Regions from separate parts of the Halalkalibacter lacteus genome, predicted to be linked through region 3. Evidence: riboswitches for the same ligand, from Rfam matches in the RefSeq annotation. Region 3 holds a riboswitch; each other region holds the start of a gene.
The links. Region 3 has a riboswitch for S-adenosylmethionine ahead of metK (methionine adenosyltransferase). Riboswitches for the same ligand answer to the same signal wherever they lie in the genome.
Positions count from the first base shown of each region.

Region 1: it holds a riboswitch for S-adenosylmethionine, as region 3 does, so the genes downstream of both, SAZ04_RS18150 (2-hydroxyacid dehydrogenase) here and metK (methionine adenosyltransferase) in region 3, are expected to answer to the same signal.
Region 2: it holds a riboswitch for S-adenosylmethionine, as region 3 does, so the genes downstream of both, SAZ04_RS05585 (transporter substrate-binding domain-containing protein) here and metK (methionine adenosyltransferase) in region 3, are expected to answer to the same signal.
Region 4: it holds a riboswitch for S-adenosylmethionine, as region 3 does, so the genes downstream of both, SAZ04_RS07485 (methionine biosynthesis PLP-dependent protein) here and metK (methionine adenosyltransferase) in region 3, are expected to answer to the same signal.

Region 1 is NZ_JAWRVL010000032.1:15,270-19,487, forward strand. It holds gene SAZ04_RS18145 (ribose-phosphate diphosphokinase) at 1-715, opposite strand, end outside; gene SAZ04_RS18150 (2-hydroxyacid dehydrogenase) at 740-1,702, opposite strand; SAM riboswitch class I at 1,900-2,015, opposite strand; gene SAZ04_RS18155 (alpha/beta fold hydrolase) at 2,074-2,952, opposite strand; gene SAZ04_RS18160 (cold-shock protein) at 3,290-3,490, opposite strand; gene SAZ04_RS18165 (MrcB family domain-containing protein) at 3,818-3,952, opposite strand.
Region 2 is NZ_JAWRVL010000005.1:133,148-137,365, reverse strand. It holds gene SAZ04_RS05600 (S1C family serine protease) at 1-695, shown strand, start outside; gene SAZ04_RS05595 (CxxH/CxxC protein) at 808-969, shown strand; gene rlmH (23S rRNA (pseudouridine(1915)-N(3))-methyltransferase RlmH) at 1,036-1,515, shown strand; SAM riboswitch class I at 1,863-1,966, shown strand; gene SAZ04_RS05585 (transporter substrate-binding domain-containing protein) at 2,334-3,149, shown strand; gene SAZ04_RS05580 (amino acid ABC transporter permease) at 3,171-3,893, shown strand; gene SAZ04_RS05575 (amino acid ABC transporter ATP-binding protein) at 3,890-4,218, shown strand, end outside.
Region 3 is NZ_JAWRVL010000035.1:18,698-22,915, reverse strand. It holds gene SAZ04_RS18790 (DUF1540 domain-containing protein) at 9-164, opposite strand; gene metK (methionine adenosyltransferase) at 397-1,602, opposite strand; SAM riboswitch class I at 1,765-1,876, opposite strand; gene SAZ04_RS18780 (hypothetical protein) at 2,128-2,502, opposite strand; gene pckA (phosphoenolpyruvate carboxykinase (ATP)) at 2,822-4,218, shown strand, end outside.
Region 4 is NZ_JAWRVL010000007.1:158,067-162,284, forward strand. It holds gene SAZ04_RS07480 (bifunctional homocysteine S-methyltransferase/methylenetetrahydrofolate reductase) at 1-1,063, opposite strand, end outside; gene SAZ04_RS07485 (methionine biosynthesis PLP-dependent protein) at 1,060-2,178, opposite strand; SAM riboswitch class I at 2,332-2,436, opposite strand; gene SAZ04_RS07490 (hypothetical protein) at 2,561-2,722, opposite strand; gene prsW (glutamic-type intramembrane protease PrsW) at 2,786-3,433, opposite strand; gene SAZ04_RS07500 (asparaginase) at 3,527-4,218, shown strand, end outside.

The DNA.
Region 1 (4,218 bases), on a different contig from region 3:
AATTGGCGGCCAATGATATTGTCCCTGCTGTGTCAATCATGTCATCAATAATTATAGCCCTCTTCCCTTTAATTTCCCCTACAACATTCATAACTTCTACTACATTAGGCATTGGACGTCTTTTATCAATAAAAGCAATAGGAGCATGTAATAAACTAGCAAACTTTCTTGCTCTAACTACCCCACCATTATCTGGAGCTACTACAACAATGTCATCAAGTTCTTTCTCATTGAAATACTTTGCTAATAGAGGAACTCCTACAAGTTGATCAACTGGAATATCAAAAAAACCTTGAATTTGGGGAGAGTGTAAGTCTAAAGATAAAATTCTTGTCGCCCCAGCTACTTCTAGTAGGTTTGCAATTAATTTCGATGTAATCGGCTCTCTTGAACGCGCTTTACGATCTTGTCTCGCATATCCATAATATGGAATGACAACATTTATCGATTCTGCTGAGGCTCTTTTCATTGCATCAATCATCGTTAATAATTCCATGATATATTGATTACCCGGCTGAGATGTGGATTGGATAAGGTAAACTTCACACCCCCGTACACTCTCTTCAATATTAATCTGAATCTCTCCATCACTAAATTTTGTGACTGAACTTTCCCCTAAATCCACTCCCAAAAATTCAACAATTTCCTTTGCTAGAGGTACATTAGAATTTAATGAAAATACTTTTACGTTGCTATCAAGTCTAGAATTGCCCATAACTTCTCCCCCATATTGATTCAACTAGTTTACTTTTGTAATTGCATCTTTCCCTGTCAAGATTCGAATTAAATTTCCCGCTGCTAGATCCGCCATTTTTAATCTAGTTTGTTTGCTAGCACTACCAATATGCGGTAGTGCCACAACATTTTGAAGTGTTAGTAACGGATGATTTGTTGATACGGGTTCCTCTTCAAATACATCTAATCCTGCAGCCCAAATAGAACCTTCCTTTAAAGAATCATATAGAGCAGATTCATCTACAATTCCGCCTCTAGCTGTATTAATCAATACTGACGTTTCCTTCATTAGCCCTAACTCTCGCTGTCCAATTAAGTGATGAACTTGAGGGCTATACGGAATAAGGATACAGACAAAATCTGATTCTTGTAATAAACAATCCAATTCCCTATATTGAATACCTAACTCTCTCTCTTTTTCTGGCTTCCTAGTTCGATTACTATAGAGGATATTCATATCAAACCCTTTTGCTCTTTTTACCAACGCTTCACCGATTCTTCCTAAGCCAATGATCCCGAGAGTGGCACCGTATATATCTTGACCAGTAAGTTGCATTGGAGACCATGTTTTCCATTTGTCCTCTCTTAAATAGGCAGAGGCTTCCACAACTCTACGAGCAGTCGCCATTAAAAGAGCAAATGTTAAATCTGCAGTTGTTTCCGTTAGCACACCCGGAGTATTCGTTACAATCATTTCTCTTTCTGTTGCTAAGTTAATATCAATATTGTTAAATCCAACTGCCATATTACTTATTACTTTTAGATTAGGAGCAGCATTTAAAAGTGATTCATCAACTGATTCAGTTAATAGACAAAACAATCCATCAATGTCTTTTACTTCATCTAATAATATATCTCTTGGTACTGGTATATCCTCCTCAGGCCACATTCTCACTTCACAAATAGCTTCTATCTTACGAACAATGATCTCTGGTAATTTTCTCGTTATATAAACTTTAGGTTTCATGGTTTCACCACTTTTTCTCTAGAGTCACTTTTAATTGAGCTTGCTTTTTGGAAAACATTTTTTATAGAAGGATATAACTCACAATCTGAAGCGATACTAGAGGAATTTCTAATAGCCTGGATAAAACTAATATCTTAGTCAAGCTTCAAAAAACCTCTCTTTGATTTAAAGAGAGGTTAGTATTATGAAATACATTCCTCTCATCTTTCAAAGGTTAACACCTTTGCAGGAATTAGCACCGTTCAAGTCAATATTTTGACTTGATGGTTGCCGGGTTTCATAGGGCCTGTCCCTCTACCACTCTAGATAAGAAGTTTATCGCTAGACCGTTATTAAAGCAATGCACCTTTTAGTTTACAAGAATTTATGTTTTAGTAATAGGCTTTTAGGAATTCTATAATCTCTTTGTTTATTTTTATCAAATGTTCTCCTGATGGGAAATGTCCTATATCATAGGCTTTAAATGCAGTTAAATTCGGGATGATTTCTTTTGCAACTTTATTCAATCTACTTTCAGGAAAAAAGATATCTTTTTTCCCTGCTATAATTAATGTAGGTGCGTTATAATTTCTTAATTCCTTCTTCTCCGTTAATTTAGGCATTTCTTGTTCAAGTCTTACGTATTTAAATACATCACCGATAATATTTTTATCAATTTCTTTCATACTATAATCCGACATAATACCAGTGATTTTATTAAGATGTTTTTCTGATGAAGTAACATTAAATAATACTAAAGGAAGTAAAATATCTTTAATCATTCTCATCTTTGAACCTAACCTTATTCCTGCTGGTGATACTAATATGGAACAATCAATTTTATCTGGCATAAATGTAGCTAATCTTAATATGATCCCAGCACCGTAGGATGGACCAATAAAGGCACTACTATCAATATCAAAATAATTCATCAGTTCTACTATCCATTGAGCAAAGCTATTATCCTTCGCTGAAATTCTACTTTCATCACTATATCCTGGATGACCAACTGTATCTGGTGCATAAACTCTATACTTATCTATTAATGGTGAAAACCAAGATAACGTCATTGGATTTATACAATTGCCACCCTGAAATATAAAAACGGGTTTTCCTTCTGGTGGACCTGCTACAAGAACATGAGTTTTACCATAACTTGTATCAACATAAATGCGATCGAAATCAAACTTTAATGATTTTATATATCTTTCATATTGTTCGGTAATAAACCTTTTTCCTTCTTCACTTTTATAGATGGTTACTTTTCCCATGATGGCACCCCATTCTTAATTAAGCCCTTTCAAAAAGAAAGCAAAAGAAATTAGAAATATTACATTTATAAGATGAATTATACCAATTTATCCTAACGGACAAAAGTTGTAGTTTTAATTTTAAAGGAGAGGATAGATAAGTAAGTCAGTTGTAACCAATAAAGAATTAGTTAGTCGTTTCTATGAAGCGATTCAACATTAGTACTATGAGGTCATCATTTTCAAATGAATAGTTGTTACATATTAGGTATTCTTAAGGAAAGACATTCATTAGTCAGCCTGTTTTATGTTTATTTTTCCGCAAAAAAAAGGACTCTACTAGAGAGTCCTTTCATAATTATGCTTTGTTTACGTTAGTAGCTTGTAGTCCACGTTGACCTTGTTCAGTGTCAAACGTAACTTTTTGGCCTTCATCTAAAGATTTAAAGCCTTCGCCTTGGATAGCTGAGAAATGTACGAATACATCTTCTCCTCCTTCAATTTCGATGAAACCAAATCCTTTTTCTGCGTTAAACCATTTTACTGTACCTTCTTGCATGTGTGTTTCCTCCTGTGGTGGATTACGCCCACCTTTTATTACTATCATTGTTCAAGTGCGTTATCAAAGGCGAAAAGTTTAAATACTTATTCTTTCCTTACAGACCGAACAAAAATAATTCTTCCTTATAATAACATATAAGGTATAGAAAAGCAAATAGGGTTTCATTGGGAATTAGGTACACGTTACTCACTTCTCCATCAAAACTGTAGATCATCAAGCTTCACATGGTTAAACTCAAGCGTAATCATTCGGTCCAATACCTTCTTGCTAAAAGGATGAGTCGTTCCATCCATATTCACCTTTCCGATGATAATAGGACGTCATCTATTGCAAATCAGAAACAAGCTCCTCTTCAGAAGGCATCTCATTCATTGTATACATAATGTATACAGTTGTTGAATAAGCATAATCCCATGCTCTTTTCGATGGGCCAAGATTGATTTGCTCATCCTTTTTCACTTTCAGATCTTCTCAATTTCAGAGCGAATTTCCTCATTGATCGCAGCCATTTCTTCGCGAATTGACGCGGTTTGATGTCCACAATTTGACGGAGATACTGACAAAAAGAGGTAAGATGTATGTAACCAGCTTCCCTTTTACTTTAAGCTCAATTTTTGAAGTTGAAAATGACCGACTTGAATTTCTCTCTTTTTTCCGGAAAGAGTCTTACTACACTAAAAACAGGTTGCTACAAAATAATTGAGTAAATGTTTTTCAAAGGATCG
Region 2 (4,218 bases), on a different contig from region 3:
ATGTTGAAACGACAGCGGAATTTGGTAGCTCAAGTACATTACGTGTCGGTGAGCCTGCGTTAGCAATTGGAAATCCACTAGGGTTACATTTTTCTAGTACGGTGACACAAGGAATTATTAGTGCAACGGAGCGAAGCATTCCCGTTGATTTAACTGGAAATGGTCAAGTTGATTGGCATGCCGAAGTTATTCAAACAGATGCAGCGATTAATCCTGGTAATAGCGGCGGGGCATTAGTCAATATTGAAGGCCAAGTTATTGGCATCAACTCAATGAAAATTGCGCAAAGCGCTGTTGAAGGAATTGGATTTGCGATTCCGACTGAAATCGCGATTCCAGTCATTGAAGATTTAGAAAGCATTGGGGAAGTACGTCGTCCACAAATGGGCGTAGGCATCCGTTCACTTAGTGAAATTCCAAGTGCTTATTGGCAAGAAACATTAAAGTTGCCTGAAGACATAAAAGGTGGAGTGGTCATCTCGAGTATTTCACCAACATCTCCAGCTGAGCGAGCTGGCTTACAAGAGTATGATGTAATCGTTAAGATTGATGATAAGGAAATCAATGACGGACATGACTTACGAAAGTATCTTTATTCGGAAAAAAGGATAGGCGATGAAATAGATGTCACAGTTTACCGAGATGGATCTCGTGAAGTTATTAAAGTACAATTAGCAGAACAACAAAGTTTTTAATAAGATAAAGGCTGTTGAGGGAATAAGCTCAACAGTCTTTTCGTTTTCAGTTATCCACAGTGGATAATGGGTATGCTATAATGGGAAAGTTGTAAAAGAAAGGACGTTAGATATGTATTATGCTTGCGATGAACACATAGAATTAGCGATAGATATGATTATAGATGAACGAGAATTAGCTCCTATAGTGGAAAAAATAGATGAAAACAGTGAAATGTTATCCACAACTTGCAGTTTTTGTGAGAACGCGGCCATCTATAGAGTGGACATGTAATATAAACTCACAATGTTGATATGTGGATAAGTGTTGTGGATAACATTTAAGGAGGTTATGCACATTGTGAATATCTCAGTTGTGACAGTTGGGAAATTAAAAGAAAAATACTTGAAGCTCGGGATAGATGAATACACAAAGAGATTAGGAGCTTATGCAAAAATCGAGCTAATCGAAGTAGCAGATGAAAAAGCACCTGAGCAAGCAAGCGAGGCTGAAATGAAGCAAATAAAAGACAAAGAAGGAGAACGGATTTTAGCAAAAATTCATCCTGATACGCATGTTATTGCTCTGGCGATAGAAGGAAAGATGCTCACATCAGAGCAACTAGCAGACAACCTTGATAAGCTTGCTACATATGGAAAAAGCAAAATTGCCTTTGTTATAGGAGGATCTTTGGGCTTAAGTGATGAAGTGATGAAACGAGCGAATGAGAGTCTATCTTTTTCGAAGATGACGTTTCCCCATCAGTTAATGAAGTTGGTGTTAGTGGAGCAGATATATCGGGCGTTTCGGATTAATCGGGGTGAACCGTACCATAAGTAAATGAGGTTTTTTTTGCTTTGATGAGATATATGAACTCATATTAAAAAAGTAATAGGTAAAGAGACTTTTATTAACAAGAGGTAAATGAGACTTGATAAAAAATAAACAGGTCTCATTTAATGATATAAATTTAATAGTAAATACTTTGGCAAAAGGGGGATAGGAAGTAGTCATTGCAAAATGTTGTCTTATTTTAAAAAAGCCTATGAAAGTGAATTTAAACGCTGTATGTTGTATATAAGTTCCACTTGTATATAAAACATTTTGTATAAATTTAGAATAGTAGAAAAATGTATTTGACATTAGACTTAATGTAAAATAATATCTTTATATGTCAAAAATTAAATAGCTTATCATGAGAGACTAAGGGACAGGCCCGATGACGTCCAGCAACCATCATTTTATGAAAGGTGCTAATTCCTGCAGAGTGTTTCATTCTGAGAGATAAGGGTTAGATTAAAGCCTCTTTCCGATTGAAGGGGGCTTTTTTGTATATAAAGGGGGATTAAGAGAGAAGAGGTAAAGTATAGGATAACTATCTTCACAGATTGGTAGGGGTGGGAAATTTACTTTGATCTAAATAAACTAGAATCTATATAGATAGATTACTGTAATCAGCGTTAAAAAAGAGAGGATTGGTATTTAAGAACCAGAATGATAATAGAAGCGGTTTAATATCTAGTAATCCCTGAAATAATATTTTATTCAAAAAACATGGGACTTCGCTTCTATATATTTAGGAAAAATATAAATATAGTATTGCTTTTTTCAACATTAAATTGATTTATTACTTTATATAAAAAAAGGAGCTTTAAAAAATGAAAAGAAAATATTACTTACTTGTATCCATGTTTTTACTATTAGGTGTAATTGGAATATTAAATGGTTGTTCGTCAAACGAAGCAACTAGTGTAACTGACAATCAAGTAATTCTAGTAGGAACACAAAATGATTATCCTCCTTTTGCATTTGCAGATGAGAACAACGAACTTACAGGATATGATGTAGAAGTTGTCAAAGAAATTGATAAAAGATTGGATGGTTATACATTCGAGTTCGTTGCCACCCCTTGGGATAGTATGTTTCTTGCACTAGAGTCAAATAAAATTCAGGCAATAGCAGATCAAGTAGCGAAAACACCGGAACGTGAGGAAAAGTACTTATTTACCGATGAATCTTATTTTGCAGCAGAAACGGTTATTGTTGTGAAAGCAGGCAGAGAAGATATTCAAACATTAGAGGATTTAGAAGGCAAGAATGTTGGAGCTTTAGCAGGAGATTCTTATACATTATTGCTAGAAGAACATAACAAAAAAGTAGATAATAATATTGTTTTAAAGTATAGCGAAAGTGGAAACCCTTCGGAAATTTTGCAAGATGTACAAAACGGTCGTATAGATGCCTATGTAAATGATCCTATTATGATCAATACAGTTTTGGAAAAGTATGATTTAGATGTAGAAATTGTGGGACAGTCTCTAGTTAATGATAACATGGGAATCGTATTCAAGAATGAGGAGCAGGGCGTGAAGTTAAAGGCACTAATTGATCCTATTCTGAAACAACTTAAGGAAGATGGTACGTTAGTTGAACTGTCAAAAAAATGGACTGGTGGAGAATATATCCCTGAATAAGTTTGGAGAAGGAAAGATAAAATGGAGAATTTACTAGATATTAATTATTTAATAGAAAGCTTTCCTGCTATTATCTCACGGCTACCTATTACAGTAGGGATAGCTGTAGGTTCATTAATTTTGGGTTTATTTATTGGGATTGGTACAGCACTTATAAAAATATATAGAGTTCCAGTATTAAGGGTAATTTCTTCTTTATATATATCTTTTATCAGAGGAACTCCTCTATTAGTTCAAATTTATCTTGTATTTTACGGAATACCTAAGATTATTTACTATTTACAGACTGAATATGGGTGGCTTCAATACGTAGATGTTAATATAATAGCCCCTGAAGTATATGCATTATTAGCATTTTCTATTAATTTGGGTGCTTATTTGTCTGAAACAATTAGGTCTGCTATTGAGTCGGTTGATCGTGGGCAATTTGAAGCTGCTAAATCTATAGGTATGAGCCCTACACAAATGATGCTTAAAATTATTTTCCCACAGGCTTTGGCAGTAGCAATACCTAACATTGGAAATGTGTTTATTAGTTCGATTAAGGACACTTCTCTTGTTTTTATTATTGGTGTTATAGATATTATGGGACAAGCCAAAATTCTCGGTTCTCGTGGGTTAGCATTCTTTGAGGTGTATATTGCTGTATCTATTATCTACTGGATTCTTTGTATTATAGTTGAGAGATTGCTAGTTAAAATAGAGAGGCGAGCTCGTAGATATGAAAGAGGGATTGCTTCATGATTAAGTTGGAAAATATTCATAAGTACTATGATAGCCAGCATGTGCTAAAGGGGATTAACCTTACCGTTAATAGAGGAGAGGTTGTTTCTATTTTAGGTCCAAGTGGCTCAGGTAAATCAACACTTTTACGATGCATTAATTTCTTGGAGCAGCCTACTAGTGGAATCGTTGAGGTTAGTGATAAAAGAGTAAATGTTGAATCAGCAAGTAAGACAGATATTTTTTCTTTAAGAACTTCGACAGGAATGGTCTTTCAACAATATAATTTATTTAAAAATTTAACAGTGTTACAAAATGTGATGATTGGTTTAACAAGTGTTAAGCA
Region 3 (4,218 bases):
TTTCACGATTAATGTTGTGCTTCAAATGTTTTACAATCCGTTTCTTCTTGTTTCTCTGCTTCTTTACCCGTATGACTTACCACATAAATTTTGTCTGCATCACACTGGTTACCTTGAGACCAATATACACAGTTATTCACTTCACATAACACATCTTGTGCCATATCACTCACCCCCTCTTACTTACATTTTGGCCAAAAGGGGTAAAAGCCATACAAAAGGACTCGTAAAAAAAGCGAGTCCTTTTGTATGGCTTTTTAGACATTCCAGTCTGTTAATGCGTTATCTCGGTCAGTTCCTATATTTTTCCGGTCAATTGCTCGTGTTTTCCGGTCATTCTAACCTCTAAGTAAAAGAAGAGACAGTCTCTCACATGAGCCTGCCTCTTCTAATTTCTTATAGTTCAGCTTGCTCTTTTAAAGCAGTTGCCTTATCTGTTTGCTCCCAAGGTAATTCCACATCTGTACGACCGAAGTGACCGTATGCTGCTGTTTGCTTGTAGATAGGACGACGAAGGTCGAGCATTTTAATAATTCCAGCCGGACGAAGATCAAAGTTGTCTCGAACAAGCGTAACAAGAGATTCTTCAGATACTTTGCCCGTTCCAAATGTATCAATTGAAATAGATACTGGGCGCGCGACACCAATTGCATAAGCTAGTTGAACTTCACATTTATCAGCAAGGCCTGCAGCAACAATGTTTTTTGCTACGTAACGAGCTGCATACGCACCGGAGCGGTCAACCTTTGTAGCATCCTTACCAGAGAATGCTCCTCCACCGTGACGAGCATAGCCACCGTATGTATCAACGATGATTTTACGTCCCGTTAGACCAGCATCGCCTTGAGGTCCACCAATGACGAAGCGACCAGTTGGATTAATGAAATACTTAGTATTCTCATCGATCAGTTCTTGTGGAACGACCGGATTAATCACATATTCTTTTAAATTACGTTGTATTTGTTCAAGTGTTACTTCTGGATGGTGCTGCGTAGAAATAACAATTGTATCAATACGTACAGGTTTTCCATCTTCATCATATTCTACAGTCACCTGCGTTTTTCCATCAGGACGAAGGTATGGTAGAATTTCATCTTTACGTACTTTAGTTAGACGACGCGCAATTTTATGGCTTAATGAAATCGGGAGCGGCATAAGCTCTTTTGTTTCATTGTTGGCATACCCAAACATAAGACCTTGATCACCAGCACCAATTGCTTCAATTTCTTCATCTGTCATTTGTCCTTCACGTGCTTCAAGTGCTTGGTTCACACCTTGAGCAATATCAGCTGATTGTTCATCAATTGATGTAAGGACCGCACACGTTTCATAGTCAAAACCATATTTCGCACGAGTATAACCAATTCCTTTAATTGTTTCACGGACAATTTTTGGAATGTCCACATACGTACTAGTTGTAATTTCTCCAGCTACTAATACGAGTCCTGTTGTTACCGACGTTTCACACGCAACACGGGCGTTTGGATCATTTGTTAAAATTGCATCAAGAATAGCATCGGAAATTTGATCACAAATTTTATCAGGATGCCCTTCTGTTACAGATTCTGACGTAAATAAACGTCTGCTTTTCAATTCTGTCATACTAATCATTTCCTCCTTTAAACACTGCTACTTTCCTAGCATGTATCTTTCTTTGAGACGGCACTCATGCCCCACCGAATGGGAAATACCTACCTGTAAAGACGTATAAACGATAAAAACCCTTTTCCTAAAGAGGAAAAGGGTTGAATGTTTACCTTTAGCCTCTTATCGTTCAAGACAAATGCCTTGCAGGTTAGCACCTTTTCACTCATGGCTACAAGTGTTGGTTGCTGGGCTTCTTCGGGCCTGTCCCTCCGCCTACTCAGGATAAGAGTATCCGTTCGACGCATATCATATCGCACATGTCGTATGCTGTCAACCTGTTCACACTAAAATGATTAGCAAAGAGAGGGGAATCTTTTTTTGATTGTCCTACGCCAGAATACGTTTGACCATCCTCTGAACTAGCATAGTCACTCTAATACTATAGTGTGTAAGCTATTTTTCGAATCTATGCTCCGTGTTCCCCTCACCTTAATAAAGAGGAAACTGAAAAAGGTAAAAATCGATCTTTTTCCGCTCCTCCTAATAAGGTGTATCATCTCGTCTACGCTCTGGATCCTCCTGACGTTGACGTTGCAATTCTTCACGCTGCTTGCGCTCTTGCTCTCGTTCCTGCTCTTGCCTTATGTCTTCTCTTAGTTGCATTCTCATCAGTTCATTTTCATTATCTCTCGGTTTCACTTGACTATACACACCACTTGCGGTCAGCCCGATTATCAAAGCCATTAAAACTTGCTCTCCCCATTCTCTTGGGATAAACCAAAGTATACCAGCTATACCAATTGCCAAAAGAGCCCGATACTGCTTTTCAACACCAAATGCATTTCCGATCACAGTTACAAGAGCTGCAACAACTGCGGAAACTGTCGCCAAATCAAGCATTGATACTTGGTCCAAACACAAACGCCTCCTTTCCTTCCTTTTAGCTACATCGTATGCATAGAAACTAAAAATAGGAACGTCATTCGTATTTACACTTATCATTCTTCCTTGCTTACATGACCCAACTTTTAAGAAGTGACTTGATGAAGCGCCCCCTCTGAAAGGGGCGATGAAAGAATAGGCTCACGCTTGTTTTTATAAAGATGTTTGATTCACTAGCACATTTGAAAAAATTTTATAATAGTATAGACTATTAAACTTAATGTGTTATACTAATAAACAAGTTTTATAAAAAATGGTAACTAATTTATGTAAAAGAAAGGATTTTGCGACAATGGAAACAATAAGCCTAAAATCAGAATTAGCCAATTTAGTGAATCAAGACAATGTTCACCTTAATCTACCAATCTCCTCACTAATCGAAAAATCTTTAATACGTGGTGAAGGGACATTGACTTCAACAGGTGCACTTAGTGTTGAAACTGGCGCGTACACAGGGCGTTCCCCTCTGGACAAATTCATTGTCAAAGAATCATGTGTTGTAGACAAGATTGACTGGGGAACTGTGAACCAACCAATTGAGAAAGAAGTCTTCACCTCTCTATACCATAAAGTAATCGAACATCTAGGTAACCGCAAGGAACTGTTTGTCTCTGATGGGTATGCAGGTGCAGACGATTTATACCGCTTACCTTTAAAAGTAATCAACGAATTCGCGTGGCACCAAGTGTTTGCTCGCCAACTATTTATTAGGCCAACAGAAATAAAATATAATAATGAAAAGAAGGCCTTCACGATTGTTTCAGCACCATCGTTTAAAGCAAATCCAGCCATTGATGGCACTCGTTCCGAAGCATTTGTTATTGTGTCATTTGAAGAACGTATTGTTTTAATAGGTGGTACAGAATATGCAGGCGAGATGAAAAAGTCGATTTTCTCCATTATGAACTACTTACTTCCAGAGCAAGACGTCCTGTCGATGCACTGTTCAGCAAATACGAGCAATGAAGGAGATGTAGCTTTATTTTTCGGATTATCTGGCACAGGAAAGACAACGCTTTCAGCAGATCCACATCGATCATTAATCGGTGATGATGAGCATGGCTGGTCAAGTACTGGTGTGTTTAATATCGAGGGTGGTTGTTACGCAAAATGCATTAACCTCACAGAGGAGAAAGAGCCTCAAATCTGGAATGCAATCCGTTTCGGTTCTGTTCTTGAAAATGTCATTCTAAATAAGCAGACAGGCCAACCAGATTATCATAATACTTGTTTAACAGAAAATACGAGAGCTGCTTATCCACTTGAGGCTATTCCAAACGCATTAGCACCAAGTGTAGCTGGACACCCCAACACGATCATCTTTCTTACAGCTGATGCATTTGGTGTTCTACCGCCTATTAGTAAGCTAACAAAAGAACAGGCAATGTACCACTTCTTGTCTGGATACACGAGTAAGTTAGCTGGAACCGAGCGTGGCGTGACATCGCCAGAAGCAACCTTCTCAACTTGTTTTGGTGCACCATTTTTACCGCTCCCAGCTGCTCGTTATGCAGAAATGTTAGGGGAAAAGATTGAAATGCATCATGTCGATGTATACCTTGTAAATACAGGCTGGTCTGGTGGTTCATTTGGAGTAGGCGAACGAATGAACTTAAAATATACGCGTGCAATGGTTCAAGCTGCTCTATCAGGAGAATTACGGACAGTAGAAACTGTTACAGATTCTAT
Region 4 (4,218 bases), on a different contig from region 3:
CAGCCATTGTCACAGCATCTACACCAGCTTCCTTCAATGCCTTTGCGCCCTCCATAAATCGTTTTGTATTTAATTTTTTCGGGGGATCTAACTCAACAATAACAGATTTACGTTCTTTCACAATTTCTGGTAACGGCGTTTGTTTCCGCGGAATGTGAATCGCTTCTCTCACCGCTACAAGTGGACGGACCGTTTTACTAGTGACCGGTTTCGTAACAGATTTTACTTTTGCAAACGCCTCAATATGTTCCGGTGTTGTCCCGCAGCACCCACCTAATAAGCGTACACCTTGTTTAATAAATTGTTCCCCCATCGCTTGAAAGTAATCAGCATTCGATTGATAGAACACTCGCCCATCTCTGTAATCAGGCAAACTTGCATTCGGGTAGGCTGATAGAAAGGCCTCCTTCGGTAAAGGCATCGTTTCAAATGAGCGAAGCATATGAAATGGACCTGTCCGGCAATTCAACCCGACAACATTCGCTCCTACTGCTATAAGCTGATCAAACGCATTAGAAACAGCTATACCACCGTTCATGACACCAACTTCACCTATTGAAAGATTGACAATTATCGGTAAATTAGTTAGCTTTCTAGCTAGACTCGTTGCCATTTTTGCTTCCTCTAAATCATAAAATGTTTCAAGTAAAAGTCCATCGACACCCTCATACAATAGTTCATTCATTTGCTCAGAAAAAGCAACTTCAATTTCGCGCAAACTCCATTCTTCAAGTTGAAACCTTCTTATTCCACCAACAGTTCCGACTACAAATGCTGACTTTTTTGCTGCTTGTCTAGCTAAGTTTACAGCCGTCTGATTGATTGTCTGAACTTGTTTATTAAGACCGTATTTCTCAAGTTTTAATTGATTGGCTGCATATGTATTGGTTTGTACTACATCCGCGCCAGCTTCTACATATTTTCTATGAGCATTCACAATTTTTTCAGGGTCAGTTATATTCACCTCTTCAAAGCACTGATCAACGCCTTGCTCATAAAGCAAAGTTCCCATAGCACCGTCCCCAATTAAAACCCGCGTGGCTAATTGTTCTAGTAATTTCATTCGTCGCCCTCCTCTTTTACATACCGGAATGCCTGGTCAAGATCTGCAATTAAATCTTCAGCCCGTTCTATCCCAACAGAAAACCGCAAAAGACGATTACAAACTCCATTTGCTATTCGAATATCTTCAGGAATATCCATATGCGTTTGCGTAGCAGGATAAGTCATCAAGCTTTCGACCCCCCCTAAACTTTCTGCAAAAGAGACAAGTTTCAACTGCTGCAAAAATGGATTCACCCATTGCTCATGTAAGATACGAAATGAGACCATGCCTCCCTTACCTGGGTAAAGGACATCGGTCACGCTTTCTTGCTCATTTAAGTATGTAACAATCGCTTTTGCATTTTCTTCATGTTTATCCATACGAATCGCAAGTGTTTTCATGCCTCGAGTTAAAAGATATGAATCAAACGCAGATAAAATCGCTCCAATTCCATTATGATAATACCCAATTCTTTCACATAACTCTTCTCCCTTAGCGACAATTAACCCAGCAATCACATCATTATGCCCTCCTAAATATTTCGAGGCACTATGAATAACGATATCTGCCCCATCAACAAGTGGTTGTTGTAACAAAGGAGTGTAGAATGTATTGTCAACGATTAATAACAATCCATATTTTTGGGCTATTTGAACCAAGTCTGGAATTGATGCTTCTTGCATCAGTGGATTCGTCGGTGTTTCAATAAATAAAGCTTTTGTTTTATCGGTGATACAACGTTCAAACTGCTCAAGTTTCCTCGGATCAGCAAAGGAAAATGTTAAGCCCCAGCGATTCCATCCTTGTTCGAATAGACGGTATGTCCCTCCGTATAAATCTTGAGAAGCTAAAATTTCATCACCTTGTTCAAAGAGAGATAGCACCGTTTGGATGGCAGCCATACCCGAACTACATGCAAATCCTCTATCCCCCTCTTCTAGTTTAGCTATCGCATTTTCAACCACTTCCCTCGTCGGATTTCCAGTTCGAGCATAGTCGTAACCAGTCGACTCCCCAATCCCAGTGTGTCTATATGCTGTTGAAAAATAAACAGGTGTATTGATCGTCCCAGTCGGGTCCGAAGAACGGTTTCCTATTTGCACTAAAATCGTTTCTAGTTTTTCTCGGTTCATCTTTCATACCTCCAATAATTCAATCATTTCATGATCCTCTCTCACCTATTTGTCGCTGATTGAGGTATAAATAATATCTTTTCTTTCATCTTCTACAAAAAGAACCACCCTCATTATATAAGAAGAAGGTGGTTTTTATAAATCATTCACTTCTTCTTATCTCTCAAGCCAAAAGACTTGATGGAATTAGCACCTGACCTATAAAGGCTGGTTGCTGAGACATCATAGGGCCAGTCCCTCCGTCTCTCTTGATAAGAAATTCAAATATTGTTTTTTGCGTTTAATCAAAATTACAACAATTCATACAATTTTGCAAGTGAAAATTTCTAAAAAAGCTTTTTCATACAAGATTTAGTTATCATCCCTTTATAAACACTACCAATTATTCTAGTGTTGCATCAATATTTAAATTCTCCTCATTCCCACAAACACAACGCTTAAAACCAGTCTCATACTCTCCATTCTCGTTTCGTCTCCCACGTAAAATGTATTTCTCGCCACAAACAGGACAACGAATAACAATACGATAACGTCCTTCTGCCATAATCATCACCCTTTACTATAAATATGCACTTATCCCCATTACTATTTATCACTCACTCTTTCATTATTCGTCTAAATGGTGAGCTCGTTTTACCTTATTTAAAGCTACCCACCATAGTACTAACATAAACGGAATCAACCCAATTAAAAAATACATATCAAATACAATAAAAATAGAATCGTATACGCCATGTAATATGATAGGAAAACAAAGGGACAACGTCAAATGTTTCACTCGTTGTTGTCCTTCTATTTTCGCCCTTCCTAAATAGTATCCCATTATAACACCAAATAGAGCATGGCTTGAAACCGGAAGCAGTGCTCGACCAAATGCTGTCTCAAGTCCATTAGCTATTAAATAAAATACATTTTCTAATGTGGCAAATCCTAACGAGAGCGACACACCAAATACAATTCCGTCATAGCGTCTCGCAAAAGTTGCATGTTGATACGCAAAAACCCAAAGAAGAAACCACTTGAAAAACTCTTCCACGAACCCATATAAAATAAATGCCCTAGAGAACGGATTACTAAAATATCCTTCAGTTGTAAACGCATATTGCAAGACCATTACTGGGAAAACGAGTAGCACACCTATCAAAAATGTTCTAAATACTAGTGCTATTGTACTCGTGGTATAATGGTTACGTAGATAGAAATAAGATAATAATGCCATTCCTGGAGCGATTGCTGCTGTTACAATTGCAAACAACTTGCTCTTCCTTTCCCATTGCTTTACTCTTTAAAATTAATTTCTAAGCTGGTATGATATTATTCTATAAAACTTAAATTTGAGGTGTGCTTTTTGAAAAAAATTCTCGTTTTACATACAGGTGGCACAATTGCGATGCAAGAAAATGAGCAAGGAGCCGTGCAACCAAACTTGATAAATCCATTATATTCCACTATCGAATCGCTATCAAGCATCGCCTCTGTTATCGTTGACGATTATTTGAATATTCCATCACCACATATGACCCCTAGTTTAATGATTGATCTTGCAGAACGCTTAAAAGAAAGAGTAAAAGAAGATCATTTAGACGGTATTGTTGTCACACATGGAACGGATACACTTGAGGAAACAGCTTATTTACTTGACCTTTTACTTGATTGGAATATTCCCGTTATCATTACTGGAGCTATGCGTTCAAGTAACGAACTTGGCGCTGACGGCCCTCATAATTTAATAGCTTCTGTAAGAGTTGCAGCAAATGAAGATGCACAAGGTAAAGGTGTACTCGTCGTATTGAATGATGAGATCCACACAGCAAAAAACGTAACAAAAACACATTCAAGTAACATTGCTACTTTTCAAAGTCCACAATATGGACCGATTGGAATTGTCACAAAACGTGGTGTCTTCTTTCATCACACCCTTTCGAAGCGAGAATGTTACCCGGTTAAGAAGATAACAAAAAAGGTGGCATTATTAAAAACTTATACTGGTATGGATCATTCGATCGTTGACGCTATTGCATCAACACACATAGATGGGCT